DNA from 2 places in the Jeotgalibaca dankookensis genome. Region 2 is predicted to be linked to the other one. Evidence: predicted binding sites of a transcription regulator. Region 2 holds the regulator's gene; the other holds the start of a gene.
What was found. Region 2 encodes HrcA, which represses chaperone genes, less so after heat shock. Its sites were predicted from a motif close to TTAGCACTCNNNNNNNNNGAGTGCTAA; they were not measured.
Positions count from the first base shown of each region.

Region 1: groES (co-chaperone GroES) is a predicted target of HrcA. The motif match lies at 5,471-5,497, and genes of this name have one in related genera.

Region 1 covers NZ_CP019728.1:2,073,063-2,089,109, reverse strand. The annotation lists gene BW727_RS10380 (nicotinate phosphoribosyltransferase) at 1-1,372, opposite strand, end outside; gene BW727_RS10375 (glycosyltransferase family 2 protein) at 1,499-2,254, opposite strand; gene BW727_RS10370 (glycosyltransferase family 4 protein) at 2,279-3,364, opposite strand; gene groL (chaperonin GroEL) at 3,505-5,121, opposite strand; gene groES (co-chaperone GroES) at 5,153-5,437, opposite strand; gene BW727_RS10355 (CPBP family intramembrane glutamic endopeptidase) at 5,617-6,288, shown strand; gene BW727_RS10350 (YdiK family protein) at 6,316-6,519, shown strand; gene BW727_RS10345 (redox-sensing transcriptional repressor Rex) at 6,567-7,202, opposite strand; gene BW727_RS10340 (ABC-F family ATP-binding cassette domain-containing protein) at 7,498-9,453, shown strand; gene tsaD (tRNA (adenosine(37)-N6)-threonylcarbamoyltransferase complex transferase subunit TsaD) at 9,490-10,503, opposite strand; gene rimI (ribosomal protein S18-alanine N-acetyltransferase) at 10,517-10,969, opposite strand; gene rimI (ribosomal protein S18-alanine N-acetyltransferase) at 10,969-11,559, opposite strand; gene tsaB (tRNA (adenosine(37)-N6)-threonylcarbamoyltransferase complex dimerization subunit type 1 TsaB) at 11,540-12,265, opposite strand; gene BW727_RS10315 (CsbD family protein) at 12,441-12,626, shown strand; gene BW727_RS10310 (UDP-glucose--hexose-1-phosphate uridylyltransferase) at 12,712-14,193, opposite strand; gene BW727_RS10305 (DUF896 domain-containing protein) at 14,421-14,672, shown strand; gene proS (proline--tRNA ligase) at 14,719-16,047, opposite strand, start outside.
Region 2 covers NZ_CP019728.1:697,850-713,896, forward strand. The annotation lists gene clpX (ATP-dependent Clp protease ATP-binding subunit ClpX) at 1-1,000, shown strand, start outside; gene yihA (ribosome biogenesis GTP-binding protein YihA/YsxC) at 1,090-1,671, shown strand; gene dnaG (DNA primase) at 1,778-3,637, shown strand; gene rpoD (RNA polymerase sigma factor RpoD) at 3,665-4,792, shown strand; gene BW727_RS03390 (tRNA (adenine(22)-N(1))-methyltransferase) at 4,953-5,654, shown strand; gene BW727_RS03395 (Nif3-like dinuclear metal center hexameric protein) at 5,651-6,796, shown strand; gene pepT (peptidase T) at 6,817-8,052, shown strand; gene BW727_RS03405 (DUF1294 domain-containing protein) at 8,069-8,320, shown strand; gene truB (tRNA pseudouridine(55) synthase TruB) at 8,407-9,333, shown strand; gene ribF (riboflavin biosynthesis protein RibF) at 9,346-10,311, shown strand; gene hemW (radical SAM family heme chaperone HemW) at 10,327-11,460, shown strand; gene hrcA (heat-inducible transcriptional repressor HrcA) at 11,558-12,604, shown strand; gene grpE (nucleotide exchange factor GrpE) at 12,617-13,138, shown strand; gene dnaK (molecular chaperone DnaK) at 13,187-15,007, shown strand; gene dnaJ (molecular chaperone DnaJ) at 15,182-16,047, shown strand, end outside.

The sequences.
Region 1 (16,047 bases), 720 kb from region 2:
CTGGATTTAAAATACGAACATATTCTTCCCACAATGCTGATTTACGATCCGCAGAATAGGCTTTAATTTGCTCTAGAGAGGGAAGTTCATAGACAATTTTTCCATCCACTACAACATTTTGTAGAATCGGACGGGCTGTAAAATCAGTTACCGTTTTATTAATATAGGTATAAGTGGGGTGGAACATGAATAACTCTTCGACTTGATCGGGACGTTCTTCCCATAGAGCTACATAATCACCTTCTGATTTGCCATCTGAATTACGGGTAATTCGCCATACTTGTTTACGACCAGGTGTGGATACTTTTTCTGCATTGCTTGATATTTTTAAGGTATCCACCATTTCTCCCTGATCATTTTCAATGCTGACTAATTTATAAACAGCTCCTAAAGCAGGTTGGTCAAATGCGGTAATTAGCTTTGTTCCTACGCCCCAAACATCAATTTTTGCTCCTTGCATTTTTAGATTCAGAATTGTCATTTCATCTAAATCGCTCGAGGCATAAATTTTTGCATTCGGGTATCCTGCTTCATCTAATTGTTGACGAATTTTTTTTGATTGATAAGCCATATCGCCACTATCAATACGAACTCCTTGGAAGTTTATTTTATCACCAAACTCATTAGCCACGCGAATAGCCGCTGGAACGCCAGAACGCAAGGTATCATAAGTATCAATTAAAAAAACACAGTCTTTATGCGACTTAGCATACGCGGTAAAAGCATCGTAATCATTCCGGTACACTTGTACAAGTGAGTGTGCATGTGTTCCAGCAATAGGCATCTGAAACATTTTCCCTGCCCGCACATTTGAAGTCGCATCAAAGCCACCAATATAAGCAGCACGCGCACCCCAAATTGAGGCATCCATCTCTTGGGCACGGCGGGATCCAAATTCCATTAAGGTATCATCTTCAGATACATAGCGTATTCGGGCTGCCTTAGTAGCAATCAAAGTTTGAAAGTTAATAATATTTAAAAGCGCCGTTTCAATCAGTTGGCACTGCGCTAAAGGTCCTTCTACTTGAAGAATCGGTTCGTTAGCAAAAACAAGTTCCCCTTCGATTGCAGAACGAACCGTTGCTGTAAAACGAAAATCTTCAAGGTACGTCAGAAATTCTTCTGGATAATCTTGTGTTTCGCGTAAATATTGAATATCCGTTTTAGAAAATCGTAATTTTTCTAAGTAATGAATAATCCGCTCTAAACCGGCAAAAACAGCGTAACCATTATTAAATGGGTATTTACGGAAATTAGCTTCAAAAACAGCATGTTTTTCGGTAATCCCTTCATCCCAATAGGTCTTCATCATATTGATTTGATAAAGATCTGTATGTAACGTTAAACTATCATCGTGATATATTTCTTCCATTATGCTAACCCCTTATTGAGTAATTGTTTCTTTCCAATTATAGCTTAAATAATGATGCTTTACCTTTATTAGCAACTAAAAAAGCTCATTCCCACCAAAACATTGGGAATGAGCTGCTTTGTGGCATCATTTTAGTAGAATCGAGACTGTTTTATGAAGAAGTAAGTAACTAGATTTCCATAAGGGAAGTTTTTCGATTTCCCGGTATACTTTCCATTGGTATTTAACTAGGTCCGTTTTTTTACTTGATAAAGATCCTTCTCTTACTTGATAATACGTTAAGACTTCAGGTAGACCATAGTGATAGTGAGATTTTTTAATAACTTGTAGCCACATGACAAAGTCATTTCTTCTCTTAATATCAGGAATAAAAAATACACCTAGGTTTTTAGCATTATAAATAACTGTCGAGTTCCCGGGACAATATTTTAAAATGCCATTATAATCTAACTTTTTACTGGCTGGAACAACCACGCCTAGCTTTTCTCCATCTTCCGAAACGTGCTCATAGGCTGTACTTGTAAAGTCATAATGATTGTCTTTCATAAACGAAATTTGTTTCGCTAACTTATCTTTTTTCCATAAGTCATCACTATCTAAAAAAGCGAAGTATTCCCCGTCAGCCTCTTGTAAAGCGGTATTTCTTGCAATAGCTGCGCCACTATTTTTTTCAAGGACGATTACTTTTATACGGGGGTCTTCTATTTCACGGATTTTCTTTACCGTTTCATCATTGGAATGGTCATCCACAATAATCATTTCCCAATTTGTATAAGTTTGATTTATTACGGATTGAATGGTATCCGCGATATACAAAGCAGAATTATAAGTGGGGGTAATGACTGAGACTTTATCTTTTATTTTTTCTTTATCGTTTTTCACAATTACTGACTCCTTATATCCACTTTATGGATTATCGCGCTTGTTTATTTTATTAGCAATTTTCTTTAACGTTTTTAAAAGGGGTCTTCTATCTTCACCTACTAAACCAATTAGTTCAACAAATAGTTCCAAGCCAATAACTAAGGCTACCAGAATTAAAACGGTCCCGCCAATGGTTGTCATCGGGAACAGTAAGGCGATTAATGAAAAGATAAGCGCAACGCCATAAATAGTTAACACCGTTTGTTTATGTGTCAAGCCTAAAGACATCAGTCGGTGATGCATATGGTGTTTATCAGCTGAAGAGATGGGCATATGATTTAAGTAACGCCGTAGCATCGCATAAATGGTATCCGTAATTGGAATCCCTAAAATAGTAATCGGGATAATTAATGAAATAAAGGTAACATTCTTTAATCCATATAGAGATAGTACAGAAATCATGAACCCTAGAAAGAGCGCCCCGGTATCGCCTAAAAATATTTTGGCAGGATAAAAGTTATATGGGAGAAACCCAACTGCCGCGCATATTAAAGTAAAAATCATAATAAAAACAGGAATATTACTTCCACCTAAAAAGAAGAAACTGATTACTGCCATTGTCCCCAACGCGATAATCGAAACACCAGTTGCCAACCCGTCTAGTCCGTCGATCAAGTTGGTCGCGTTTGTAATTGCCAGTATCCAAATGATTGTAATTGGAAATGAAAAAATCCCCAAATGGATATCTCCAAAAATAGGAATACTCACTAAGTCCATTCGCACTTCTGCGATAAAGTAAATAACAAGCGCAGCGGCAACATTCCCAAGTAGTTTTAACTTTGGATTGAGTTCTTTAATATCGTCAATAATTCCGGTAATAACGATGATAGTGGCCGCGATAAATAAGGGGACCGAAACAGATAAGGCAATTGGCTGTAAAAAGAAAATGGCTATAAAAAATGATAAATAAATCGCAATTCCACCCATAGTGGGCATTATAGTTTTATTAACACGTCTTTTGTCAGGTTTATCCGTTGCCCCTACTTTAAAAGCTAGTAGGCGAACAAGCGGTGTGAGTGCCAGCGTCAGTATGGTTGTAAAAATCCCCATCATCAATACGCGGAACATATCGTACATATTATCTCCTCTATTTCTATTGAATAAGTATTATAGCTACCATCTAAAATATCTTATCATAAATTAGTTGATATTCATATAAAAAAACAGGTCCAGCAAGGTTGCTTGGACCTGTTCCCTATTTATTCTTTTTACATCATGCCGCCCATACCTGGGTCCATTGGCATTGGTTGTTCTTGTCCGGGTTGTTCTGCCACAATTCCTTCTGTTGACAGAATCAAACCTGCTACACTCGCTGCATTTTGCAAAGCAGAGCGGACAACCTTAGCTGGGTCAACAATTCCTGCTTCGATCATATTCACCCACTCATCGGTCTCTGCGTTATAGCCAATACCAAGTTCTTCAGTCTTAATACGTGCGGCGATAACAGAACCTTCGCGTCCAGCATTTTCAGCAATTTGACGAACTGGCTCTTCCAGAGCACGGGCCACAATGCGGGCACCTGTTGCTTCGTCTCCTGTTAATTCAAGCGCTTGTACGCGACTTTGAACATTAATCAATGCTGTTCCCCCACCGGCAACGATTCCTTCTTCAACAGCCGCACGGGTAGCATTTAGCGCATCTTCAATACGGAGCTTACGCTCTTTCAATTCGGTTTCCGTAGCAGCACCCACTTTAATAACCCCAACCCCACCTGAAAGTTTAGCTAAGCGTTCTTGTAATTTTTCACGGTCAAAGTCAGAAGTTGTTTCAGCGATATGTGAGCGAATAACTGCAACACGTTGTGCAATTAATTCTTTTTCGCCCGCTCCTTCAACGATTGTGGTGTTATCTTTTGTGACGACAATTTTACCTGCTTGTCCTAGATGTTCTAAGGAAGCATCTTTTAATTCTAATCCTAGGTCTTCTGCAATCACCGTACCGCCCGTTAAAATTGCAATATCTTGTAACATTTCCTTGCGACGATCACCAAAGCCAGGTGCTTTTACAGCTGCTACATTGAAAGTACCACGAAGTTTGTTCAATACTAATGTTGGTAATGCTTCACCATCAACATCATCCGCGATGATTAATAGTGGACGTCCTTCTTGAAGGATTTGTTCCAGTAAAGGAAGTACATCTTGAATATTTGAAATTTTGCGATCGGTAATTAAAACATAAGGCATATCTAAGTTTACTTCCATCTTGTCGTTATCGGTTACCATATATTGTGATAAATAACCACGGTCGAATTGCATTCCTTCAACAACGTCTAACTCGGTTTCAATCCCTTTTGATTCTTCAATCGTAATGACACCGTCGTTGCCAACTTTTTCCATCGCTTCTGCAATCAGTTCGCCTACTTCTTGAGAACCTGAAGAAACTGCTGCAACTTGTGAAATAGACTCTTTTGAATTAACAACTTGCGAAATTTCAGCAAGACCAGCAACTGCTTCTTTGGCCGCTAATTCAATCCCGCGGCGAATGCCAACTGGATTTGCGCCTGCGGTAACGTTTTTCAAACCTTCCCGGACAATGGCTTGTGTTAAAACAGTCGCTGTTGTTGTCCCATCTCCGGCAATATCGTTGGTTTTAGATGCAACTTCAGATACAAGTTGCGCTCCCATATTTTCAAAGCGATCTTCTAGTTCAATTTCTTTGGCAATAGTCACACCATCATTAGTAATAAGAGGTGACCCATAGGCCTTCTCCAAAACAACATTGCGCCCTTTTGGTCCTAAAGTTACTTTAACAGTATTTGCTAACATATCTACACCGCGCAGTAACGCTGCACGTGCGTCTTCAGAAAACTTTATATCTTTCGCCATTTTTTTCCCACCTTATCAAATTATTGGTTTATTAGTCTACAATCGCAACAATATCAGATTCTTTAACTACCAGATAGTCTTTCCCATCATAAGTAATTTCAGTTCCAGCATATTTTTCAAATAAGACCTGGTCACCGACTGCTACTGTCATTTCAATCTTAGTACCTTGATCGGTTACAAGACCTTCGCCAACTGCTACAATAACGCCTGTTTGCGATTTTTCTTTAGCAGATGATGGTAAGACAATACCGCCTACAGTCTTTTCTTCTTCTTTGTTAACTTCAATAATGACACGGTTTGCTAATGGTTTTAACACAAGTATCCCTCCATATGTTTCTTGAATTTAACATTAGCACTCTATCAATATGAGTGCTAATCTACTTTTATATCATAATCAAATAAACAGGATATTGCAAGCAAAAGAAGTTTTTTTTTACTGACTTATGTTATACTTTTATTCAAAATCATATTTCTATATAAGAAAGGTTTAGATTAATGAAAAAACAACGTTCGACTGCGACACTGATAATTTATATTTTTATAGCCGCACAGTTTTTACCGATTCCACTTCTCTACGCTTTTCCAGTGGAACAACGGATTGAAATGAGTTTGACGCTCTCTTTAGTTGCTTCTTTACTTGCAACTGTTGCAATGATTTTTATTAATTTACGTAGAAAGTGGACACCCGAAGATTCTTTATCTAAAAAGCCTTCTTCAAGTTTGGGGAAAGTTATCTTGTGGGGAGTAGTTGGATTTATAGGTGCAATTTTAATTCAATACCTTACGTCAATTATTGAAATTATTATCTTTGGTATCACGCCTGAATCTGCTAATACAGATCTTCTATTGAACTTGACAACGGAGTACCCTTTGCTTGTTTTTTCAATTGTTATTTTTGCACCCGTCACTGAAGAATTTGTTTTTAGAAAAGCCATTTTTTCTCAGCTGAATGTCACTGCAATTGGAACGGTCGGGTCAGCGGTCATTTCTGCGCTACTTTTTGCAATCATTCACTTTGATGGACATATGCTGGTATACGCATCGTTGGGGCTTTGGTTTTCTTACCTTTATTATAAAACCAATAATATTTTTACATCCATGCTAGCCCATGGACTAATGAACAGCTTTGTCGCTTTACCTTTGTTTTTCCCACAGTTAGTTGGCTAGTCTGAAAAACCCATAGAAAGGATTATTATGAACTTAAAAAATATTTTAATACAAATTATTGTTAAACTTGCTTTCGCTGTCCTTTTCATTTATTTTGCTGTAGACAGCGTCAATACGTCGGGTTGGGGTTTTCTAACTTGGATTAGTATTTTCTTTGCAACTAATAATATTGCAACAGGCATCCAAATGCTCATTGCTTATTTCAAAATAAAAAATAGCTTAGATAAATAAAAAAGAATGTCCTCACTCTTTCACGGGAAAGGTGAGGACGTTCTTTTTTAAGAGATATCATTGTCCAAGAAATAGATTAGTGTTTGCAGTTCATTGGTTAAATCTACGTTTTGGATGCGAACATTTTCTGGAACCGAGAGACGGATAGGCGTAAAGTTCATAATGCCTCTTACTCCGGCTTCAGCAAGTTTATTGGTAGCGGTTTGCGCTACTTCTTGTGGAACGGTTAAAATTGCCACGTCAATTTGTTGGATACGTAACTGTCCAATCATTTCTTCCATGGGGTAAACAGGAACACCGCTCACTATTTTACCAACGATATCTGGTTTTACATCAAAAGCAGCACTAATCCTGACGTTATTACTTAAATGAAAGTTATAATTTAATAACGCTTGCCCCAACTTACCAACACCAATTAAGGCCACATTCGTTAAATTATCTTGGTTCAACGTTTTACTGAAAAAGTCTAACAAGTACTCAACTTCATACCCGTAGCCTCTTTTTCCAAGGGCACCAAAATAGGAAAAATCACGCCGAATTGTTGCACTATCAACCTTTACGGCTTCACTCAATTCTGTTGAAGAAATTCTTGTTTTACCTGCATCATTTAAGTAACGAAGATAGCGATAATAAATAGGTAAACGACGCGCTGTTGCTTTGGGTATTTCGTTTGCTGGCTTCATTTTTTCTCTCACTTTCTATTTTAATTTCGTAATCAGATATTCAATTTATCTCGATTTAAAAACTATTATGTTTTGTTATTATAGCACGTGTTTGTGAAGATTACACGAAACTTGGCCTCTTTTTTAAATTTTTGTGAAAAGAAAGTTAAAAATAAAGTTATTTTAACAACCTTAGTAAAAAAAAACGTGCAGACTTCACAATCTTGTAAGTCTTTACATGATTGTTAGTTAGGGAGAAACCACTAATTATGATAGAATAATAATGCATATTAGAGAAAGTAGAGGAACGGATAAAATGATACTATTACAAGGCCAAAGCTTGGCCCGTTTTTTCGGTCCAACCGTCCTATTTGAAGATATCCAAATCACCATACAAGATAACGAGCGGATTGCTCTAGTAGGAAGAAATGGCGCTGGAAAATCAACCTTATTAAAAATATTAGCGGGAATCGAACCGCCGGATGTAGGATCAGTAGCAAAAAAGAAAGAAGTAACCATCGGCTATTTAGATCAGCATAGTGCAGTTGATTCCAATAAAACAATCTGGGAAGAGATGCTAACAGTTTTTGACCCTGTGATTACTTTAATGGATGAAGCGGAAAAAGCTGCCATGCGCTTAGCTGATCCGGCTGTTATTAATGACCCAGAGGCGATGGATTCAGCGTTAAAACATTACGATACCCTACAACAAAAATTATTGAAGCAAGACGCTTACGGCTACGAATCAGAAATTCGTTCAGTCCTACACGGCTTCAAATTTTACGAAGAAGATCTAAACCGTCCCATTTCACAACTTTCTGGTGGACAAAAAACACGTTTAGCCATGGCAAAAATTCTCTTAGAAAAGAATGATTTACTGATCTTAGATGAGCCAACCAACCACTTAGATATTGAAACGTTGGCTTGGTTAGAAAATTACTTATTGGGTTACCGCGGTACCTTATTAGTCGTCTCCCATGACCGTTATTTTTTAGATAAAATCGCAACGGGTGTTTACGAAATCAGTCGCCACCAAATCCACCACTACAAAGGAAATTATTCTTTTTACCTACAAGAAAAAGCAATTCGCTTAGAACTCGAAATGAAACAGTACGAAAAACAACAAGATGAAATAGCCAAATTAGAAGACTATGTCGCTCGAAATCTCGTTCGTGCTTCTACAACTAAAATGGCTCAAAGTCGTCGAAAGCGATTAGAAAAGATGGATCGCCTTGATCGACCAAAAGGCGATGAGCGTTCAGCACGTTTTTCCTTCGAAACTAAACGTGAAAGTGGGAACGTTGTGATGACATTAGAAGATGCGGCGATTGGGTATGACGGCACGGTCCTTTCTAATCCGATTAATCTAGATTTGCGCAAACATCAAGCCGTTGGAGTAGTGGGCCCGAATGGAATTGGTAAGTCCACTTTATTAAAATCGCTCATCAACCAACTGCCTTTAATTGAAGGAAAGCTTAAGTTTGGGACAAATGTTGATATTGGTTATTACGATCAAGAATTAAGTAATCTTTCTAGAAACAAAACCGTTTTGGCTGAAGTTTGGGATTTGCATTCTACTATGAATGAAAAAGATATTCGTAGTATTTTAGGTAGTTTTCTTTTTACTGGTGAAGATGTTGAAAAAACGATTGCTTCACTTAGCGGTGGTGAAAAAGCGCGTGTTGCCTTATGCAAATTAGCTCTTGAACAAAATAACTTGTTATTACTAGACGAACCAACGAACCATTTGGATATTGATAGTAAAGAAGTTTTAGAAAATGCGCTCATTGAATATGACGGCACCCTTCTTTTTATTTCTCATGACCGTTACTTTATTAATCGAATTGCCACTACTATTTTGGAATTATCTGCAGATGGCGGTATGATTTACATCGGTGATTACGACTATTACATGGAGAAAAAACAAGAAGAAGAAGAATTGGCACGCTTATTAGCTGAAGAAGCAGAAACTCAAAATGCATCCGAAAATACAAGTAAAGAACCTGTTTTATCTACCTATCATGCTAGTAAAGAAAAAGCGAAACAAGAGCGACGGATTATTCGGGCGATTGAATCGCTTGAAACAGAATTAGAAGAAATCGAAGAAAAGATTGCTGAAATTGAGCAAACACTTACCTTACCCGAAGTGTTCGGTGATCATGAAAAAGTTCAAACCTTAAACGATGACTTGTTAGCATTACAAAATAGGCAAGAAGCGATTATGTCAGAGTGGGAAGATACCCATATGGCACTCGACGCATTAGATGAATAAAAGAAGCAACTCGAACCTAGGTTCGAGTTGCTTCTTTTATTCTAAACCTAATCCTGGTCTTGCATTTAAGTCTAATGATGCAAAATCTTGCTTCTTATATTGATAAAAGGCAGCTGCACCAATCATCGCTGCATTATCACCACATAAACTAAGGGGTGGGATAACTAAGGAAACTTCTGGTAATTCTCTTTCTACAGCTGTTGTCAGAGCGGTACGCAACCCTTTATTAGCTGCTACACCACCTGCTAATAAAAGTTTTTTCACATTTTTCTCTTTAGCTGCACGAATTGTTTTATCTACTAAAACATCGACAACAGCGGCTTGAAAACTTGCCGCAACGTTATAAGGATCTAATTCTTCATTTTTTTGACGCGCATTATGAATGGTATTGATGACCGAACTCTTTAAGCCACTAAAACTAAAATCATAGTTATCCTCTTTTATCATTGCACGAGGAAAATGATAGCAATCTTGTCCTTGGTGTGCCATTTCATCCATCACTTTCCCACCTGGGTAAGGCAATCCTAAAACACGGCCGATTTTGTCGTAAGCCTCACCTGCAGCATCATCGCGCGTTTCACCAACTACCTCAAAAACACCATCTTCTGGCATATAAATTAACTCTGTGTGTCCCCCACTTACAACGAGGGCTAATAAAGGGAAAACGAGGGGTTCAATGAATTGGTTAGCATAAATGTGCCCGGCAATGTGGTTCGTCGCAATGAGCGGTTTTTGGTGCGCAAATGCTAAAGCTTTGGCTGCACTCACTCCAATCAATAAAGAGCCGACTAAACCAGGTCCCTCTGTCACCGCTACTGCGTCCACATCTGCCATGGTGACCGCTGCTTCTTCAAGCGAAAGTTCAATAATTTGAGTGATTTGTTCAACATGATGCCGACTGGCAACTTCAGGAACGACCCCACCAAACCGCATATGACTTTTTATCTGTGAAGCGACAATATTGGACAATATTTCTGTACCATTTTTAATAACCGCTGCGCTTGTTTCGTCACAGCTACTTTCTATCGCTAATATTAATCTATCGCGCATGCAATCGTCCTTTTCATTTATTTAATTGGAAGATATAAGCATCCTCCATTGGTTCTTGATAATAATTTTTACGTACATCGATCTTTTTAAATCCATATTTTTTATACAAATGAATCGCTCTTTGGTTAGAAGGGCGAACCTCTAATAAGAAGTTACGGACTCCTTTTTCATAGCAATCCCTTATAAAAGCTTGTAATAGAGCGACACCAATACCTTTTCTCATCAAGATTGGTGTTACTGCAAAATTATTAACAGATGCCTCATCAAAAATAAGCATTCCACCAATATAAGCGACTATTTCACCATCACATAAATAGCCTAAGTAATAATTATAGTCATTCATTAATTCAGCTTGGAAGGTTGCTAGTTTCCAGGTTGACTGTCCGGGATTCGCTTGAACAGTAATCGCATAGATGGCTTCCGCATCTTTCAGGATTAAGGGTCTTATTTCAACTTCTGTTCCCATTAAGACGACAACTCCATTTTCATATCAATTGCATCTTCACCATCACCATGGTAGTAGTTCTTTTTAATACGAAGAACTTGAAATCCTAGCTTTTTATATAGGTGTTGAGCCGGTTTGTTTGAAACGCGTACTTCTAAGCTAATGCTAGAAACTGCTTCTTCATTCGCTACTGTTTTTAAAAGAGCCAATAATAAACTTCCTATGCCCTGCTTCTGCCAAGCTGGAATCACGGCAATATTGGTTATATGAATGTTGGTTATTTCAAACCGCGTTCCTAAAAATGCAATCGGTTCATCTTCATGATAAATAACAAAGTAAAGTGTCTGTTGACTGCGAACAATGTCATTTTCTAGAGCTAGGTAACCCCAAGGTGTCTTCCCATTATAGCTTTGACGTTCAATTTCTAATACTTCTGAGATGTGTCGTTTTTGCCCAATTTCCATCCGTACCTCTTGCCCGTTCGGAAGTTGATAAACATCATTGAGATAATTGGTGCGTTTCGAAAAAGATTGTTTACTATTAAGATTTAAACCATCGTTTTGAAACGAATCAATCATTGCTTGGAAATGATTAATCAATTCTTTCAACATACTCACCCTTTTGTTTACTTGCGTTTGCTTTTTGCCAATTTTCTTCTGCTTCTGGTTTTTTTAAATATTCCGGTGTAAAGAGATGCGCATCAACCACTTCTTCTGTCAATGCGAGGGTTACTAAGTTGCTTGCACGTGGTAACCAATCTTTTTGATTGGCTATTATAGCTTGCTCTCCTAATGCGTTAGTAATGTCTTCTTTAAACGTTAAAACATCTTGCCCAATAAATAAAAGAGGTTGTTTTTCTTCTTTTAATAACTGAAAAAGGCGTTCACTTGGCAGGTGTTGATCCGGCATGACTTCTGTTAAAACAGTGTCTTCTACACGGTAAACCCCTGCATAAACATTTTTCCGACGCGCATCAATCAGCGGTACAATAAGACCTTGAAAGTAACTCGCATTTGAAGCGATTAATTTTAAACTGGATACTGCAATTAAAGGCTTATTGAGGGACCAAGCCATAGTTTTAGCAATTGTAACACCTATTCGAATACCTGTGTAAGAGCCGGGCCCTTTTGTTACGACAATTCGATCCAGATTAGAAGGTTGCCAGTTTGAACCATTAAGAATATGCTCAATTGCGGGCATCAACTGGGTACTGTGTTGAAGGTTTCCATTTGTAGTGTATTCCGCGACTAGAAGGCCCTCGTCAAGGGTTGCCACGCTCATAGTTTGATTTGATGATTCTATGGCTAATATTTTCAAAAATTATCTTCCTTCCGCATTTTATTATTCTTATTATAGCCTAATAGTAAGTAAAAATCTTCTGTGGGTGCTCATTCCTATAGGAGCTTATTACTTGCATTTATTTAATCATTGTCCGATAATCATATTAAGAGAACTTGTAAACGTTCTCTAATAACTTTGGGAGGTTTTTTCAATGGGATTAGATGACAAAATTAAAAACAAGAAAGATCAAGTAGTCGGTAAAGTTAAAGAAGAGTACGGTGATGCTACTGACAATAAATCCAAAGAATTAGAAGGAAAAGCTCAAAAAATAAAAGGAAAAGTGTCTGAAAAACTTGATAAAGATGAAGATGATTTCCACAAAAAAGTAGAAAACTAAACAAGTATAGCAGTCGACTTTCTATTTATACATGTATTTTTAAAAACCTGTATTTCCCGTCAATGTGGGGAAATACAGGCTTTTCTTATTTAAAACGACTCACAAAAGTAGAAAATGCGTGCTGACCTTGTTCAGTTTGTTTAAATACACCCGCGTCTTCGAGCACGCGCTGAAATTTATCTCCAACTGATTTTTGGATAACCTGCTCCACATTCTGACCTGTGACTGTATTCGCTTGTTTTAAATCATCTGCCCACGCTTGGTGATAGCTTGCCACTTGCGTTTTTTCGTTTAATAGATAAGCGGCTACATCTGCTAATTCTGTTTTTAGACGAGGTGGCAAGATTGCTAGCCCTAAGACTTCAATTAAGCCAATATTTTCTTTTTTGATATGTTGAACATCACTATGCGGATGAAAAATTCCGTCAGGAAAAGCAGGCGTTGTGCGGTTGTTTCTTAGCACAACATCCATTTCGTATTCGGAACCTTTCCGACGAGCAATTAAGGTAACCGCGTTATGAGTGTCTCCATTCGTATTTGCTAAAATATCTAGAGCTTCATTTGAATAGTTTTCCCAAGCATCCATTAGTTGCGACCCTGCTTGAATTAAATCTAATTTTGATGTGGAACGCAAGCGAACAACCGATAAAGGCCAGTACAAGCGTTCTGCTTCTACAGTTGGCAAGTTTTTCCAAATCCACGATTCCATAATCCGAGCATTTTCCATTGGAAATTTATGACGCCCGCCTTGGTAGTGTTCATGGCCTAGCATCGAACCCCCGACAATTGGAAGTCCTGCATTTGAACCCATAAAATAATGCGGTAGAACGGTCACAAGTTCTAAAAGATTAGTAATGGTTTGGTGGGACACATCCATGGGAATATGTTCTTCAGTAAAAACGATACAATGTTCATTGTAATAAGAATAAGGTGAATATTGAAATCCCCAGTTCTTTCCTTCTAGAGGAACTCGTATAAACCGATGATTGCTTCTACCGGCAATACCCATACGTCCTTGGTAGCCCTCGTTTTCAGCACATAGCTGACATTTTGGATAATCGCCAACCTCTTTTTGTGCCTGGAGAATATCAGCTTTAGTCTTTTCGGGTTTCGATAAATTAATGGTAATCGTTAAATCACCATAGTCGGATGTTGCTGTGAACACTTCATTCTTAGCAATATCGCGCGTTTTAATGTAGTCATTAACTTGGCATAATTCGTAAAACTCATCGGTTGCTTTCATGGGTGCTTCGCGATAATTTTCCCAAAAAGTCTTATTAACAGCAGAAGGAGTCGGTGTTAAAACATCCATAATCTCTGATGTCAGTTGATCCCGTGCTTGTGCACTCTCTTGAATAATCCCTTTAGAAACGGCATATTCAACCATCTGATTCATCGACTCTAAGAGACTTGGTAATGGGACAGTCGGCATTAAATCAGTTTCAAAAAACTCTTTATTTAAAATTACTAATAAACGATTTATCGCATAATAATAGTCTAAACTGTGAATGCGAAATAGCGCCATTCCTTTTGCGACAAAATCATGAATTACTTGATCAATATTCAAAATAAACCCTCTTTTCTTACTTTATAATTATTGCAAGCCATCTACAATAATAGCATAGAAACATGTAAAAATATTCTTGTTTAAAATAAAAACACATTCAAGCTGTAAAATTGACACAACAAAAATCATTAGGTAGGATAGGATATAGTTTTAAAATTACTGTTGAAATGTCATATGCTTATAGTCGAACCATTAGATAAATACAAAACGAAAGGAAGCTACCAAATATGGACAATCTATTGAAACGTATCAATGAACTCGCCAAAAAATCAAAAACAGAAGCTGGTCTTACTAGCGAAGAAAAAACAGAACAACAAGAACTAAGACAAGCTTACCTTAAAAACTTTCGAGGTACTTTCGAGGACGTTTTATTGAATTCAACCGTTTATGACCCTGAAGGAACGGATGTTACCCCTCAAAAACTCAAAGACGCACAAAGTAAGTTAATAGCTGAGAAATTTAAGAAAGATAATAAATAAAAAAATCGGATTGAGGGTAAACCTCAATCCGATTTTTTATTTTGTCTTAATAAGCACGAGCTAACCAAACAGTATGCTTAGCAAGTTTTCCTGATACGATACACGTTTTCTTCTCCACTATTGGATCAAAAGGAATGTTTCGGGTTGTAAAGCCGGTTTCTTCTTTAATAATTTCTTCTGTTTCATCTGTTCCATCCCAGCCAACTAAAACAAAACCAGGTGTTTCACCTTCTTGGCGTTTGTTTTCAATATGCTCTTTTAATTCGTCTAAGGTCTCAATATGGGTATATTCATGTTGTTGACGATTTTTACGTGCCGTTTCTAAAAGACGCGTTTGCATATCCGCTAAAGCTGTTTGAATCGATTCCACAATTCCATCTAGGCTAACGGCTTCTTTTCCTTCTATATCTCGCATTTTTATCATCACTTGATTATTAGTTAAATCGCGTGGGCCAAATTCTACACGCAAAGGAACTCCGCGCAATTCCCACTCGTTAAATTTATAACCAGGAGAGTTGTCACTATCATCAATTAAGACACGAACACCTGCTGCTTTGAGGTCTTTTGATAGTACTTCTAAACGTTCAAGAATTTCCGTTTTTTTCTTCCATGGTCCAACTGGAACCAAAACAACTTGTTTTGCTGCAATAGCTGGCGGTAAGACCAAGCCTTGTTCATCACCGTGAACCATAATCGTTGCTCCAATTAATCGTGTGGAGACACCCCAAGAAGTGGTATGTGCTAAAACGTGCTCGTTGTCACGATTCAAATACTTAATATCAAATGCTTCGGCGAATTTTGTTCCCATATAATGAGACGTTCCTGCTTGTACTGCCTTACCATCTTTCATCATCGCTTCAACCGAATAGGTATCGACTGCACCTGCAAAACGTTCTGATGGTGTTTTTTGACCTGAATACACAGGGATTGCTAACAAACCTTCGATTGTTTCTTTATATATTTCTAGCATACGCATCGTCCGTTCACGTGCAGAAGCCTCATCTTCATGAGCGGTATGCCCTTCTTGCCAGAGAAACTCAGATGTTCTTAGGAAAGGCAGGGTTTTTTTCTCCCAACGGAAGACATTCGCCCATTGGTTTATTTCGTACGGTAAATCACGATACGAATTAATCCAATCACTAAAGGCGGTTCCAATCATTGTTTCAGATGTCGGACGCAAAGCAAGACGTTCTTCTAATGGCTCTCCTGCTGCTTCTGTTACCCAAGGTAGTTCTGGAGAAAACCCTTCAATATGGTCTTTTTCCTTTGTAAAAAATGATTCCGGAATAAGCATAGGGAAATAAGCATTGCGAATCCCTTCTTCTTTAAAACGAAGGTTAAAAGCTTCTTGAATGTGTTCCCAAATTTCATAACT
Region 2 (16,047 bases):
TCTTTCGGTTGCTGTTTATAACCACTACAAACGTATTAATCAGATGGACTTGCAAAATGATGATGACAGTATAGAATTACAAAAAAGTAATATTTGTTTAATTGGACCAACAGGGTCTGGTAAAACCTTCCTAGGTCAAACCTTAGCGCGTATTTTAGATGTGCCATTTGCAATTGCCGATGCTACCAGTTTGACAGAAGCTGGGTATGTCGGTGAAGATGTTGAAAATATCTTGTTGAAGCTATTACAAGCGGCTGATTTTGATGTTGAGAAAGCTCAACGCGGTATTATTTATGTAGATGAGATAGATAAAATTGCCCGTAAAGGTGAAAATACTTCGATAACCCGTGATGTTAGTGGTGAAGGTGTTCAACAAGCACTTTTAAAAATGCTAGAAGGAACGGTAGCCAATGTTCCACCCCAAGGTGGGCGTAAACATCCTCAACAAGAATTTATTCAGTTTGATACCACAAATATTCTATTTATTGTGGGTGGAGCCTTTGATGGTATTGAAACAATCGTTAAAGAGCGTTTAGGTGAGAAAATTATTGGTTTCGGTAAAGGCTTAGCAAAAGACGAAACTAACAAAAGTCTTATGCAACAAATTATCCCAGAAGACTTGTTAAAATTTGGTCTGATTCCTGAATTTATCGGACGGCTACCAATTATGGCTGCCCTAGAAAAATTAACGGAAGAAGATCTTGTTAATATTCTTACGAAGCCAAAAAACGCACTGGTTAAACAATATCAAAAACTGATGGAATTAGATGATGTGAGTTTAGAATTTGAAGAAGAGGCGCTTTCTGCCATAGCACGACATGCTATTGAGAGAAATACGGGAGCGCGTGGACTTCGTTCAATCATTGAGAATGTTATGCTTGATATCATGTATGAAATTCCAAGTAGAGATGACATTACAAAAGTAGTGATTACGAAAGATATTATAGAAGGTGTTGGGAAACCCCTTTTATACGATGAAAATCAACGTTTAATTAGTTAAAAACTCAAACCGATGTATGGGACAATTGCGCCATGCATTGGTTTTTTTCATGTATAATAAAAATATATTTTATAAAGGAAGTGAAAAAGATGCAGGTACATGATGCAGAAATAATTATAAGCGCAGTATCACCTAAACAATATCCAGATACAGGATTACCAGAGTTTGCTTTAGCCGGTCGCTCAAACGTAGGTAAATCATCTTTTATTAATAAGCTTATTAATCGAAAAGCCTTAGCTAGAACATCTAGTAAACCTGGTAAGACTCAGACGCTGAACTATTATTTAATAAATAAAATGTTCTACTTTGTTGATGTACCCGGGTATGGTTACGCAAAAGTTTCTAAAACAGAACGAGCAAAATGGGGCGAAATGCTCGAAACGTATTTCACAACCCGAACAACCTTGTTGCATGTTTTGTTAATGGTTGATTTTCGCCACCCACCCACTGCAGATGATATTCAAATGAAAGAATTTATTGATTATTATGATATCCCTTATACAGTGGTAGCTACTAAATGTGACAAAATTAAGCGTGGGAAATGGAATCAACACGCATCTATCATAAAAAAAGCAATGAATCTGCCTAGTATGGACTCGTTAATTATTTTTTCCTCAGAGACAGGTGAGGGAAAGGAAAAAGTTTGGAAATTATTAGAGCAATACCTATAGAGTCTTACAAACAGTTAGATTGCTAATTTCACTGTATTTTGCTATAATTTATGTTGTATCTTTATGCACATTTTAACAATGGAATAATGGTAATGAGGTGGATATATTGGCAACCAGAATACCAGAAGAAACAATTAATAAAATTAGAACTGAGACAAATATTGTTGATGTCATTAGCCAGTATGTGCAATTAAAGAAAAGAGGAAAAAACTATTTTGGTTTTTGTCCATTTCATGATGAGCGTACCCCATCTTTTTCTGTAACAGATGAAAAGCAAATTTTTCATTGTTTTAGTTGTGGTCGTGGTGGGAATATCTTCACTTTTCTAATGGAAATAGAAAGTATTAGTTTTGTTGAATCAGTAAAAAAAGCAGCTGACTTAAGTGGTGTTTCAGTACAGATTGATACACATATAGACCAACCACGCAGTGAACTTCAAACAAAGAAAGATCAACTGCTTGCAGTTCATGAATCAGCAACCGCTTTTTATCATCAAGTACTGATGAATACTGTTACGGGTGAAGAAGCTTTAAAATATTTAAAAGAGCGTGGCTTTACGACAGAGTTGTTAGAAGAATTTCAAATCGGTTTTTCACCATCTGACAAAACAGCCACTCAACAAATTATGAAACAACGAAACTATTCGGAACAATTAATGCGTGAAAGTGGCATTTTTTCAGATCGTACCGACTCTGACGAACTTTTGGACCGCTTCGCCTCCCGGATTATTTTTCCCTTAAGGAACGAGAAAGGGCAGACCATTGCTTTTTCAGGACGAACCTTACCTAAAAAAGCACTGGAATCATCTGACTTTCACGAAGCGAAGTATTTAAATAGTCCAGAAACAGTTTTATTTTCAAAAAGAAATTATTTGTTTAACTTAGATAAAGCACGCGTACAAATGCGTAAAACGTCCGAAGTTGTTTTGTTTGAAGGTTATATGGATGTTATATCAGCATGGAATGCAGGAGTAAAAAATGGTGTTGCTTCAATGGGAACTGCTTTGACGGAGGAACAAATCCGTATTTTAAATAAGATGGTTGACTCCGTCGTTATTACCTTTGATGGTGATCGTGCTGGGTTAGAAGCAACAAAAAAAGCTGTCGACTTATTGAATGATAGCCGTCACTTTGAAGTTTCGGTCTTTCCCATGCTAGGAGGCATGGACCCAGACGACTATATCCAACAAAAAGGGGCCCCGGCATTTTTAGAGGGTTTGAGTAACCAACGGGAATCCTCTTTTCAGTTTCAATCGCGTTATTTAAAGGCTAATTTAGACCTTGATTCGGAAACAAATCGTTTAGTTTATTTAGAAAAAGTGTTGCGGATGCTAGTAGAAGTAGATTCTATTATTGAACGCGAGCTCTATTTGAATGAGCTGTCTGAAGAGTTTGAACTTGATCCAGCTGTTCTTAAGAACCAATTACTGATATACCAACAAGAATTTATGCTTACCAATAAAAGGAATACTAAACCGTCTAGTGATAAACCAACCTTTGTTATTGATATGCCTATCCAGCAACAAATGACTAAGTCAGATTTAACAGAAAGGCAGCTTTTAAATCGCCTCTTTCATCATGAAGAGGCTTGGCACTATTTAAACAAATTATCGCCTGATTTTAATTTTACAAATGAACAGCACCAAACTATTTATTTACTCTACAGTGCCTTTCACGATGAGATGCAATCAGTAGGTTTTGTGCCACAATTTTTAGACCGTTTAAAAGATTCAAGCATGGGTGCAATTGTTACGGAAATTACCATGAATGAAATCCAATCAGAAGTTACGGAACAAGAAATAGCAGATATACTTAGTTATTTAGAAAATACCTCTCTTATGGATCAGTTAAAACAAAAAAATCAGGCTATGAAGCAAGCGACACGTAATTTAGATATGGATAAAGCTAAAAGTCTTTTACAGGAAATTATCTTTTTAAATCGAGAGTTAAAAAAGACAAAAAAATAATCCATACTGGAATGGAGGAAATAATTTATGGCAATTAGTAAAAATGAAAAAGGCCAAACATTAAATCAAGCAACGACACAGGTGATTAAGGAACAAAAATTATTAGGAACTATTTTTTATGACGACCTAACTGACAAAATAGCAACACCATTCCAGCTAGATGCAGATGAGATGGACAAATTAATTCAAAAAATGGAAGATGGCGGCGTCAGTGTTGTTGATGCTGATGGTGGACCAACTGCACGACAATTAAAAACTGAAGAAAAAGAAGATGCGGGTAAAAAGAAAGAAAAAGAAGTGGATGATACTGCTGCACCTCCAGGAGTAAAAATAAATGATCCGGTTCGCATGTACTTAAAGGAAATAGGACGTGTGTCTTTACTAACAGGCGATGAGGAAAAAGAATTAGCAATTCGTATTTTAGATGGTGATTTGAGTGCGAAACAAGAATTAGCAGAAGCTAACTTACGTTTAGTAGTATCAATTGCGAAGCGGTATGTTGGGCGTGGGATGCAATTTTTAGACTTAATCCAAGAAGGAAATATGGGATTGATGAAAGCAGTTGAAAAATTCGACCATACTAAAGGCTTTAAGTTTTCTACGTATGCGACATGGTGGATTCGTCAAGCAATCACCCGTGCAATTGCCGACCAAGCACGTACCATTCGAATTCCCGTTCATATGGTAGAAACCATTAATAAACTGGTTCGTATTCAACGTCAACTCTTACAAGACTTAGGTCGCGAGCCTACTCCAGAAGAAATCGGAGCAGAAATGGATTTGCCAACTGAAAAAGTCCGAGAAATTCTTAAAATTGCTCAAGAGCCGGTGTCGTTAGAAACCCCTATCGGTGAAGAAGATGATTCACATTTAGGAGACTTTATCGAAGATCAAGACGTTACAAGTCCAGCTGAGCATACTGCTCAAACCTTACTAAAAGAACAGCTTGAAGAAGTTCTTGATACGCTAACAGACCGTGAGGAAAATGTTCTTCGTTTACGTTTTGGTCTAGATGACGGAAATGTGCGTACTCTTGAACAAGTAGGGAAAGTATTTGGAGTCACACGTGAGCGGATTCGCCAAATTGAGGCTAAAGCTTTACGTAAATTACGCCATCCAAGCCGTTCTAAACAACTAAAAGACTTTCTAGAATAATAATTAAGGAGATTGGGACTACGGTTCCAATCTTTTTTTATAGACAATAAGTTTTTTAAGACCTCATAAAACAACTAGATAATCAAGGGCAGTACTTTAAATATGAAGTAGAAACTGATAAGATGTAAGGGTTAATATAAAAGTGAAAGGAGGAGCAGAAATGAATGAAAATCAGCTTTCTAAACGGTTAGCGACTGCTGCATCCTATATCAACAAAGGAGCCAGATTAGCAGATATTGGCTCAGACCATGCTTATTTACCCTGTCACCTCGCACAAAAATCGCGGATATCTTTTGGAATTGCGGGCGAAGTTGTGATGGGACCTTTTGCTTCTGCCAAAAAACAAATACAAGCTTCTCAAGTAGAAGAGGTTGTGGAAGCACGATTGGGTGACGGCCTTCAAGTTATTGAAAAAACGGATCAGATTGATACAATTACGATTTGTGGAATGGGTGGCGACTTGATTGCGCGTATCCTAGATGATGGAAGTAAGAAGAACAAATTGGATTCAGTTAAACGACTCATTCTTCAACCTAATAACGCCGAGCTAAAACTTAGACGTTGGTTGATCAATCATGATTATGTGATTATTGACGAAACTATTTTAGAAGAGAATGATAAAATATATGAGATTCTTGTCGCAGAGCCAGGTGTGAACCCCCTAAGCTATTCATTTGAGGACTATCTATTCGGGAGAATATTAAGAACTGAAAAGAGTACTATTTTTGTAAAAAAATGGAAAAAAGAATTAGATAAATATGATTATATTTTACAACGTTTAGCTGAGTCCAATCGTGATACAAGAGATAAAAAAAGTGAAGTAGAACGAATGATGATGATAATAAAGGAGGAAATCTCATGACAAAACTAACCGGTCATGAACTAGTGGTAGCTTTTGAAAAAAAATACCCGCTTTGGTTAGCAGAAGAAGGGGATCCAGTAGGATTGCACGTGGGAGACTTGAATCGTCCTGTAAAAAAAATACTAGTAACCTTAGATGTACGACCCGAAGTCGTTAAAGAAGCAATTGAAAACAAAGTGGATTTTATCCTAGCCCATCATCCTCCCATCTATAAACCCATCGCGCGTTTAGACCTTTCAGAACCCCAGAACAAAATGTACGCAGATTTAATTAAACATGATATAACGGTTTATGCTGCCCATACAAATGTGGATAACGCAACGAATGGAATGAATGACTGGTTATCGGAGGCACTTGAATTAAAAGATTTAGAGATTATGTCAGTTTCTAAAACCATTCCTTTAAAACGATTAAATGTTTATGTGCCAAAAGAAGCCGTTGAGAAGGTTCGACGTGCTATAACAGAAGCGGGAGCTGGTAATATTTCTAATGATTATCAAGATTGTTCTTATTCCGTTTCGGGTGTTGGCCGCTTTACTCCAATAGCAGACGCGAATCCAGCTATTGGAGAGGTTGGGAAGCCGGAAGAAGTAGCGGAAGAAAGAATAGAGGTTGTTTTACAAGCCTCAAAAGTGGCATCTGTTTTAAGTGCCATGCTTCAAGCGCACCCTTATGAAGAGCCGGTTTACGAAATTTATTCCATTGACCAAACCCAAAAAGAATCATTTGGTCTTGGAAGAGTAGGTGAATTACCAAAAGAAATGACTATTTCTGAATGTGTGGAGTATATCAAAAAAGCATTTGATGTCACCGGAGTTCGGATTGTCCTTCCACCTACTACTTCTTTGAATGATTTAGTCAAGCGCGTTGCAATTTGTGGCGGTGACGCTGGAAAATACTATAAAGAGGCTATTAAGAAACAAGCAGATATCTATATTACGGGAGACGTCTATTACCATACCGCTCATGACATGCAAGCAGACGGTCTGACAGTGATTGATCCCGGCCACATTATTGAAAAAATCTGTATTCCAAAATTAGCAGATATGCTCTATGTGTGGGCTGAAAAGGAAGAATGGGCACTTGAAATTATTAAATCTCAAGTTGCTACGAATCCATTTATTTTTGATCATGAATTGTAAAGAAGAAGGAGAACTCAGCTATGAAGGAAAAATTAATCGCGCGTTTTTTGACCTATGTCAAATACGATACGCGTTCAGATGAATCAAGTGACACGGTCCCTTCGACATTGTCCCAAGTTTCTTTTGCTAAAGAAATTATCATCCCACATCTAAAGGAAATAGGTCTTTCTAATATTGACTATAACTCTGATAATGGTTTTGTAACAGCAGTATTACCAGCAAATACGAAAGGAGCGCCTACAATCGGTTTTATTGCCCACATGGATACCGCTGACTTCGAATCGAAACAGGTTCAACCAGTCTTTCATGAAAACTACAATGGCAAAAAAATTGTTCTAGATGCCAAAAAAAATATTGTCTTATCCCCAGATGATTTTCCTAATTTAAAAAATTATGTCGGGCAAACCTTGATTACAACCGATGGCCATACTTTATTAGGAGCTGATGATAAAGCTGGAATTGCTGAAATTATGTCAGCTGTAGAGATAATTAAAAATGATGAAACAATCCTTCATGGTGATATAAAGGTTGCTTTTGGGCCAGATGAAGAAATCGGTAAAGGCGCAGATCTGTTTGATGTTGAGGGATTTGCTGCAGATTTTGCTTATACTATGGACGGTGGTCCAGTAGGTGAGTTGCAATTTGAAAGCTTTAACGCTGCACAAGCTACCGTCTATATACAAGGTAAGAATGTGCATCCTGGTACTGCTAAAAACACCATGGTTAATGCAATCAAGTTAGCGATGACTTTTGACGCACAACTACCGCAAAATGAAGTGCCAGAAAAAACAGAAGGGCGAGAAGGTTTCTACCATCTTCTAGGTATTGAAGGAACAGTGGAAGAAAGTAAGTTAGTATATATCATTCGTGATCATGACCGCAATCGTTTCGAGGCTAAGAAAAAAAACCTTCAGTCTCAAGCAGATAAAATGAACGCTGCTTTTCCTGAACCGCGTCTTAAAATTGAGATGGATGATCAATACTATAATATGGGTGAAATTTTAAAAGATGATTGGCAGGCCGTTGAGTTAGCTAAACGTGCAATGGAGTCTTTAGATATCGAACCCATTATCGAACCTATTCGTGGTGGTACTGATGGTTCTAAATTAACTTATATGGGATTACCTACACCTAATATTTTTGCTGGCGGAGAAAACTTTCATGGTCGCTACGAGTATATCACGGTAGAAGCAATGGAAAAAGCGACAGAAGTGATTGTCGAAATCATTCGTCAAAGTACCTTGGCAGCTAATTAAGATGTCAGAGGAAGTGATGATTAGCTGGCTCATCTTTGCTAATAGTTGGCTTTTTGGTTTAATGTATATTGATAAAAAAAAGGCTTCAAAAAGACAATGGCGTATACCAGAGAGAACGCTCCTCATATTAGGAATTCTAGGCGGAGCGTTTGGTGGGTTGTTTGGAATGATTGTTTTCCGACATAAAACGAAACATACTTATTTTTATTGGATATACGGGTCTATGATCACTATTTGGTTAGGCTTCATCTTTCGTTTTTATAATTAAAAAGTTAAAAGCCAATGAGCAGGCCTCATTGGCTTTTTAACAAGTGAGATATGGTATAATTACATGGTTGATAAAGGGGGATAAAGATGGACGGAATCTTACCATTATGGAAAGAGCGTGGCATGACAAGTCACGATTGCGTTTTCCAGCTAAGAAAAATATTGAAAACAAAAAAAGTCGGACATACGGGTACTTTGGATCCTGAAGTGGATGGAGTTTTACCTATTTGTATAGGACCGGCAACAAAAGTGGCAGAATTTATGACAGATATGGGGAAAGCTTACCAAGGTGAAATTACTTTGGGCTATGCAACGACAACAGAAGATGCTCATGGTGATATTACGGACCGTCAACCCGTCATAACCGCACCTACAGAAGCAGAAGTAGATCAGATCATGCAAACCTTTATTGGAACGATTGAACAAATACCCCCTATGTATTCTGCAGTAAAAGTAAATGGAAAAAAACTTTACGAGTATGCTCGTAATGGCGAGTCAGTAGAGCGACCTGTTCGAAAAGCTTCTATTTATTCGTTTGTACGAACCAGTAGCTTGCCTTACGATGCTCACAATGAAACGGTCTCTTGGGATTTTGAAGTCCACTGTGGGAAAGGAACTTATGTACGAACGCTAGCTGTTGATTTGGGAAGGAAGCTGGGTTATCCCGCTCATATGTCGCGTTTAACGCGTACAGCAAGTGGTCCTTATACAAAGGAAAACTGTGCGACTCTAGATCAAGTACGTGAGTTGATGACAGCAGGCGCTATTCAAACAGTCCTACAACCCATCGAAGCAATTTTTACTGATTTACCGGCCTACCAAGCATCAGAAGCAATGTGGGATAAAATTAAAGATGGCGCAGTTTTAGATTCCGCCTTATTTACTGGTGTAGAAGAAGAACCTTTAATCGCCATTTACTATCAAAATAGATTAGTAGCCTTATATAAAAATCATCCTTCAAAAATAGGAATGAAAAAGCCGAGAAAGATGTTTTTAACATCGATTGGTCAATGAAAGAGTGAGAGTATGGAAATAATTAATATACATCATCCTTATACCAAAGAACAAATACCAAGTGATCCTGTGGTCTTGGCATTGGGTTTTTTTGATGGTGTACACGCCGGGCATCGAACTGTGATTGAAACAGCAAAAAAAGAAGCCAAAAAACGGCATGCTAAACTAGCTGTTATGACATTTAATCATCATCCTAGTATTGTTTTTAAGAAAGTAGATGCCGAGAGTATCCGCTATTTATCCGTTCAAGATAGAAAAAATCAACTCATGAAAGAGTTAGGAGTTGATTATCTCTATATTATTGAATTTACTTATGATTTTGGAACGTTACAACCCCAAGAGTTTGTGGATGATTATATCGTTGGGTTAAATGCCTTAGCTATCGTAGCAGGATTTGATTATACTTATGGACCTAAAGACATTGCGGACATGGCACACCTGCCAGATTATGCACGAAAACGGTTTGATATTATTGAAGTAGCACCACAAATTGAGAACGGCTATGAAAAAATTAGCTCGACCAGTATTCGTGAAGCACTTGATACAGGTAACATTGAAAAAGCGAATAGAATGTTAGGGTATATCTACCAATTTAGCGGTTATGTGATGCATGGAGATGCGAGAGGACGGGAGCTTGGTTACCCAACAGCGAATATAAAAATACCTAAAAATATCCGATTGCCTAAAGGAGGCGTTTATGTTGTCTCTGTTCTTGTACAAGGTCAATGGTTTAGAGGAATGGCTTCGATTGGGTATAATATAACCTTTGAGGAAAACCGTGATAAAACAGTAGAAGTCAATATCTTTGATTTTGATAAGATGATTTATGGTGAACAGATAACGGTAAGGTGGCACCATTATTTGCGCGATGAAGTAAAATTTTCAGGAGTTGAAAGTTTAATTGTGCAACTAGATGAGGATAAAAAAGCGGCCGATGCCTATTTTGAAGAACATGGAATGCCAATTGAATCAGAATAGATTGGAGTTTATATTATGACAGCAGCTTATCTACACATACCCTTTTGCGATCATATCTGCTTTTACTGCGACTTTAATAAGGTTTTTTTAGAAGGGCAACCGGTAGATGCATATGTGGAGGCAGTCATTCGCGAAATGGCTATCATGCGTGAACAATATCCTCAAGAAAAAGTAGAAACATTTTATGTTGGTGGGGGGACACCAACAACGCTAACAGCTAAACAAATGGAAAAATTGTTAAAAGGTATCCGAACCTACTTTCCTATGGCGCAAGATGCAGAATTTACTATGGAAGCCAATCCAGAAAGTATTACGTCAGAAAAATTTAAGGTTATGAAAGAATATGGTGTCAATCGATTGAGTATGGGAGTTCAATCTTTTAATGACAAGATACTAAAACGAATTGGTCGGATCCATACCTCTGATCAAGTTTATGAAGGGGTCAAACTCGCACGGGATGCTGGATTTGAAAATATCAGTATTGATCTTATATTTCGTTTACCTACTCAAACCGTCAACGATTTCGCCGATACACTAACAAAAGCTTTGGAGTTAGATTTACCACATTATTCCATTTACTCTTTAATTCTAGAAAATAAAACCATTTTTTATAATTTGATGCGCCAAGGAAAACTACCACTGCCGAGTGAAGATGAAGAAGTAGAAATGTATGCATTAGCGATTGATACTATGGACAAATTTGGTAGAAAACAGTATGAAATTTCTAGTTATGCAAAACCTGGTTACCAGTCCCAACACAACCTTGCTTATTGGAAAAATGATCATTACTTCGGGTTTGGAGCAGGGGCACACGGTTATCTTCACGATAACCGTTATGTTAATCATGGTCCCATACAGCATTACTTAGCACCTTTAGAAAAGAATCAGTCTCCAATTATTTACAATAATGAAATTACAAACCGAAACAAAATAGAAGAAGAAATGATATTAGGACTAAGAACCATGCAAGGCATTGACTTATCAAAATTTAAATTTAAGTATGGAAAGCCGGTTACGGATTACTATGATATAGAAATTAAAACCTTGCAACAAAAAGGGCTACTAAAATTAGAGGATAATCATTTGCGTTTAACACGCCAAGGGACTTTTTTAGGTAACGAAGTTTTTCAGTCTTTTTTATTTAACTAAATTATGGATGAATTTTGTTGACAAAGAAATGCCTACATGATAAATTAAATCATAGGTTAGCACTCAAGAACCCTAAGTGCTAAAGCGAGGTGAAAGGATGTTAACAGAGAGACAACTATTAATTTTGAATTTAATTATTGATCACTATGTTGAGCATGGCGAGCCAATTGGTTCGAACACTTTGTTGGAAGAATCCAATTTACCTGTTTCGCCAGCAACAATAAGGAATGAAATGATGCGGATAGAAGAACTGGGTTTTTTGAAAAAAATGCACTCATCATCCGGAAGGATTCCATCGATCCTAGGGTACCGTCATTATGTCGATCAATTAATGGCAAAGAAGCGTGAACTGTCGTTTGAAGATATTCGAAAACAAGTCCAAGCATCTCTACGCGTTCCCTATAAAGAGGCTCAAGAAATTGTTGAATCATCTGCAGAATTACTTTCGTATATGACAAATTATACGGCTTTGAGTATTGGTCCTGAAAAAACAAACAGCCGTTTGACAGGATTCAGGCTAGTTCCGGTTACGAAAGGCCAGTTTATGGCTATTTTGGTAACGGATAAAGGTTATGTAGAGAGTAAAATCCTGACGATTCCACATGCAATTTCTGCTGCAAAAATCCAAAAAATGGTCAATATTTTTAATGAAGAATTAGTTGGTTTGAAGTTGATGGATGTTCATAATAAATTGCAAGTAGAAATTCCACGTATTATCGACAAATTCGTAGGAAATGAAATTGATTTGCATGCAATTTTTCGCGGGATTTTATCAAAAATGGATAGTGAACGAATTTATGTGGGTGGAGAAATGAACTTATTGAATTACTTCAATTTTGAAGAAGTCAATCAAAGGGAAAAAATTAAATCCATATACAATCTCATTCACGAATCAAAAGATTTACAAGAACTATTAGTACCAGATCACAATGATATTTCAGTTCGCATTGGGACTGAAATGGGCAATGATTTACTATCAAACTTTAGTTTGATAACGGCCTCCTATGATTCCGGTCATAATGGTAAGGGGCTAATTGCGTTACTTGGCCCAACAAATATGCCGTATGAGCAAACCATCAATATTATGCGTATCATGCGTGATGAGTTATCTGATAGTATGCATGGTTTTTATCAAAACGAGTAAAGGAGAATAGCCGTGACTGAAGAAAATAAGCAAGAAAAAGAATTTGAAGAAACAGATGTTGTTGAAGAAGAAGCAGCAGAAGTATCAGAAGAAACGGAATTGAACCAACAACTAGAGGAAGCACAGGACCGTTATTTAAGAGTACAAGCGGAACTTGCTAATATCCAAAAAAGAAATGCCAAAGAAAGACAAGATGCGGCTAAGTATCGTTCACAAAGCTTAGCTACTGAACTTTTACCTGTTATCGATAACCTAGAACGCGCTTTAGAAATAGAAGTTGACGATGAGAAAGCAGTTAACTTTAAAAAAGGTGTTGAGATGGTTTATAATATGATGGTGGAAGCATTGAAGAATGAAAAAATTGAAGCAATTAATCCAATCAATGAGCCATTTGATCCGAATTTCCATATGTCTATTCAGGTACAAGAGGCAGAAGAAGGACAAGAGCCTGATACTGTTATCAACGTCATTCAAAAAGGTTATAAATTGAATGACCGTATCTTGAGACCAGCGATGGTCGTTGTAGCACAATAAGGAATCAATATTTATTAAATAAATTTATGAAAAGAGAGGAAATTAACTATGAGTAAAATTATTGGTATTGACTTAGGAACTACAAACTCAGCGGTAGCTGTTTTAGAAGGTGGAGAAGCAAAGATTATTCCAAATCCAGAGGGTAATCGTACGACTCCATCTGTTGTTTCATTTAAAAATGGAGAAATTCAAGTTGGTGAAGTAGCAAAACGCCAAGCTATCACAAACCCAAACACTATTGGTTCAATTAAACGCCATATGGGTGAAACCGGTTATACAGTAAAAATGGAAGACAAAACCTATACACCTCAAGAAGTTTCCGCAATGATTCTACAGTATCTAAAAGGTTATGCGGAATCATATTTAGGTGAAACTGTTGAGAAAGCTGTTATTACAGTTCCAGCTTACTTTAACGATGCACAACGCCAAGCTACTAAAGATGCTGGACGTATTGCAGGTTTAGAAGTTGAACGTATTGTTAACGAGCCAACTGCTGCAGCTCTTGCTTATGGTTTGGATAAAACAGAAAAAGAAGAAAAAATTCTTGTTTTTGACCTTGGTGGAGGAACGTTTGATGTTTCTGTCCTTGAACTAGGTGATGGTGTCTTTGATGTACTAAGTACAACTGGTGACAATGAACTTGGTGGCGATGACTTTGATAGTAAAATCATTGAATACATGGTTGCTGAGTTTAAGAAAGAAAATGGTATTGACTTATCTAATGATAAAATGGCTAAACAACGTTTGAAAGATGCAGCTGAAAAAGCTAAAAAAGACTTATCCGGTGTGACATCTACACAAATTAGTTTACCATTTATCACAGCTGGCGAAGCCGGTCCATTGCACTTGGAAATGACTTTGACACGTGCGAAATTTGATGAATTAACACAAAGCTTAGTTGAACGTACAAAGGCTCCGGTTCGTCGTGCTCTAGAAGATGCTGGCGTAAAACAAGGAGATATTGACGAAGTCATCTTAGTAGGTGGTTCAACACGTATTCCAGCCGTTATTGAAGCAGTGCGTCGTGAATCAGGTAAAGAGCCAAATAAATCGGTTAACCCTGACGAAGTAGTAGCAATGGGTGCAGCTATTCAAGCAGGTGTTATCTCTGGTGATGTGAAAGATATTGTCCTATTAGATGTAACACCATTATCACTTGGTATCGAAACAATGGGTGGCGTATTTACAAAATTGATTGATCGTAATACAACAATTCCAACAAGTAAGTCCCAAGTATTCTCAACAGCAGCTGACAACCAACCAGCCGTAGACGTACACGTTTTACAAGGAGAACGACCAATGGCAGCAGATAACAAAACATTAGGTCGCTTCCAACTGACTGATATTCCACCAGCACCACGTGGTATCCCACAAATCGAAGTAACGTTTGATATTGATAAAAACGGGATCGTTAATGTAAGTGCAAAAGATTTAGGAACACAAAAAGAACAAAAAATTACAATCAAATCTTCTTCAGGCCTAACAGATGAAGAAATTGAAAAAATGGTAAAAGATGCCGAAGCAAACGCTGAAGCAGATAAAATACGTAGAGAAGAAGTAGAACTTCGTAATGAAGTCGACCAATTGATTTTCCAAACAGATAAAACATTAAAAGATCTCGAAGGAAAAGTAGATGCAGACGAAGTGAAAAAAGCTGAAGATGCACGCGATGAGCTAAAAGAAGCAGTTGAAGCAAATGATCTAGAAGCTATGAAAACAAAACGCGATGCATTAAATGAAATTGTTCAAAACTTAACGGTAAAATTATACGAACAAGCAGCAGCTGAACAACAAAGTCAAGAAGGACCAGAAGGTTCTGAAGGTTCAGATGATGGCGTTGTAGACGCAGATTTTGAAGAAGTAGACTAATAACTTACTATATAAATCAGAAAAATAGCAGGGAATCCCTTCCTTGCTTTTTTCCTGAGTAAGTGGCCAATACTCGTGAGTAACTATAGCATGCGGATGCCTTGTTTTGATATCCCGTGGTAACATCGTGATCGGAAAACGTCCGTATCATAGTGATCAATTGGAGGAAAATTAATGGCGAAAAGAGACTATTATGAAATACTAGGCGTACCTAAAGGCGCCTCAGATGATGAAATAAAAAAAGCTTATCGCAAGCTATCAAAAAAATACCATCCTGATATCAATAAAGAACCGGATGCTGATGAGAAATTTAAGGAAGTCACTGAAGCTTATGAAGTTTTAAGTGACTCACAAAAACGAGCAGCTTATGACCAATATGGTCATGCAAGTACCGATCCCAATTTCGGTGGTGGGGGCTTTGGTGGAGGCTTCGGTGGTAGTGGTTTTGGAGGATTTACAGGCGGTTTCGATGATATTTTCGATACTTTCTTTGGTGGCGGTGGCGGTCGTTCACGTAACCCGAACGCACCACGCCAAGGGGCAGATCTGCAGTATCGCATGAATCTCAAATTTGAAGAAGCGATTTTTGGAAAAAAAGAAACCATTCGTTACCAACGTGACGAAGAATGTGCAACCTGTCATGGGTCAGGAGCGAAACCTGGAACAGAACCAGTAACTTGTTCGAAATGTCACGGATCCGGTACTATTCAAGTTGAGCGAAATACACCGTTTGGCCGTGTCATGACCCAAGCAGTGTGTGATGTTTGTGGTGGTACTGGAGAAGAAATTCCTGAAAAATGCCCAACCTGTCATGGATCAGGGCATGTCCAAAAAACGCATTCTGTAAATGTTACCATTCCAGCCGGTGTTGAAGATGGTCAACAACTTCGACTAGCAGGACAAGGTGAAATCGGACAAAACGGCGGCCCATATGGCGATTTATATGTCGTGTTTGCAGTTGAGGAAAGTGATATTTTTGATCGCGATGGATCAGAAATTTATTATGTATTACCTATTTCCTTTGTTCAAGCGACATTGGG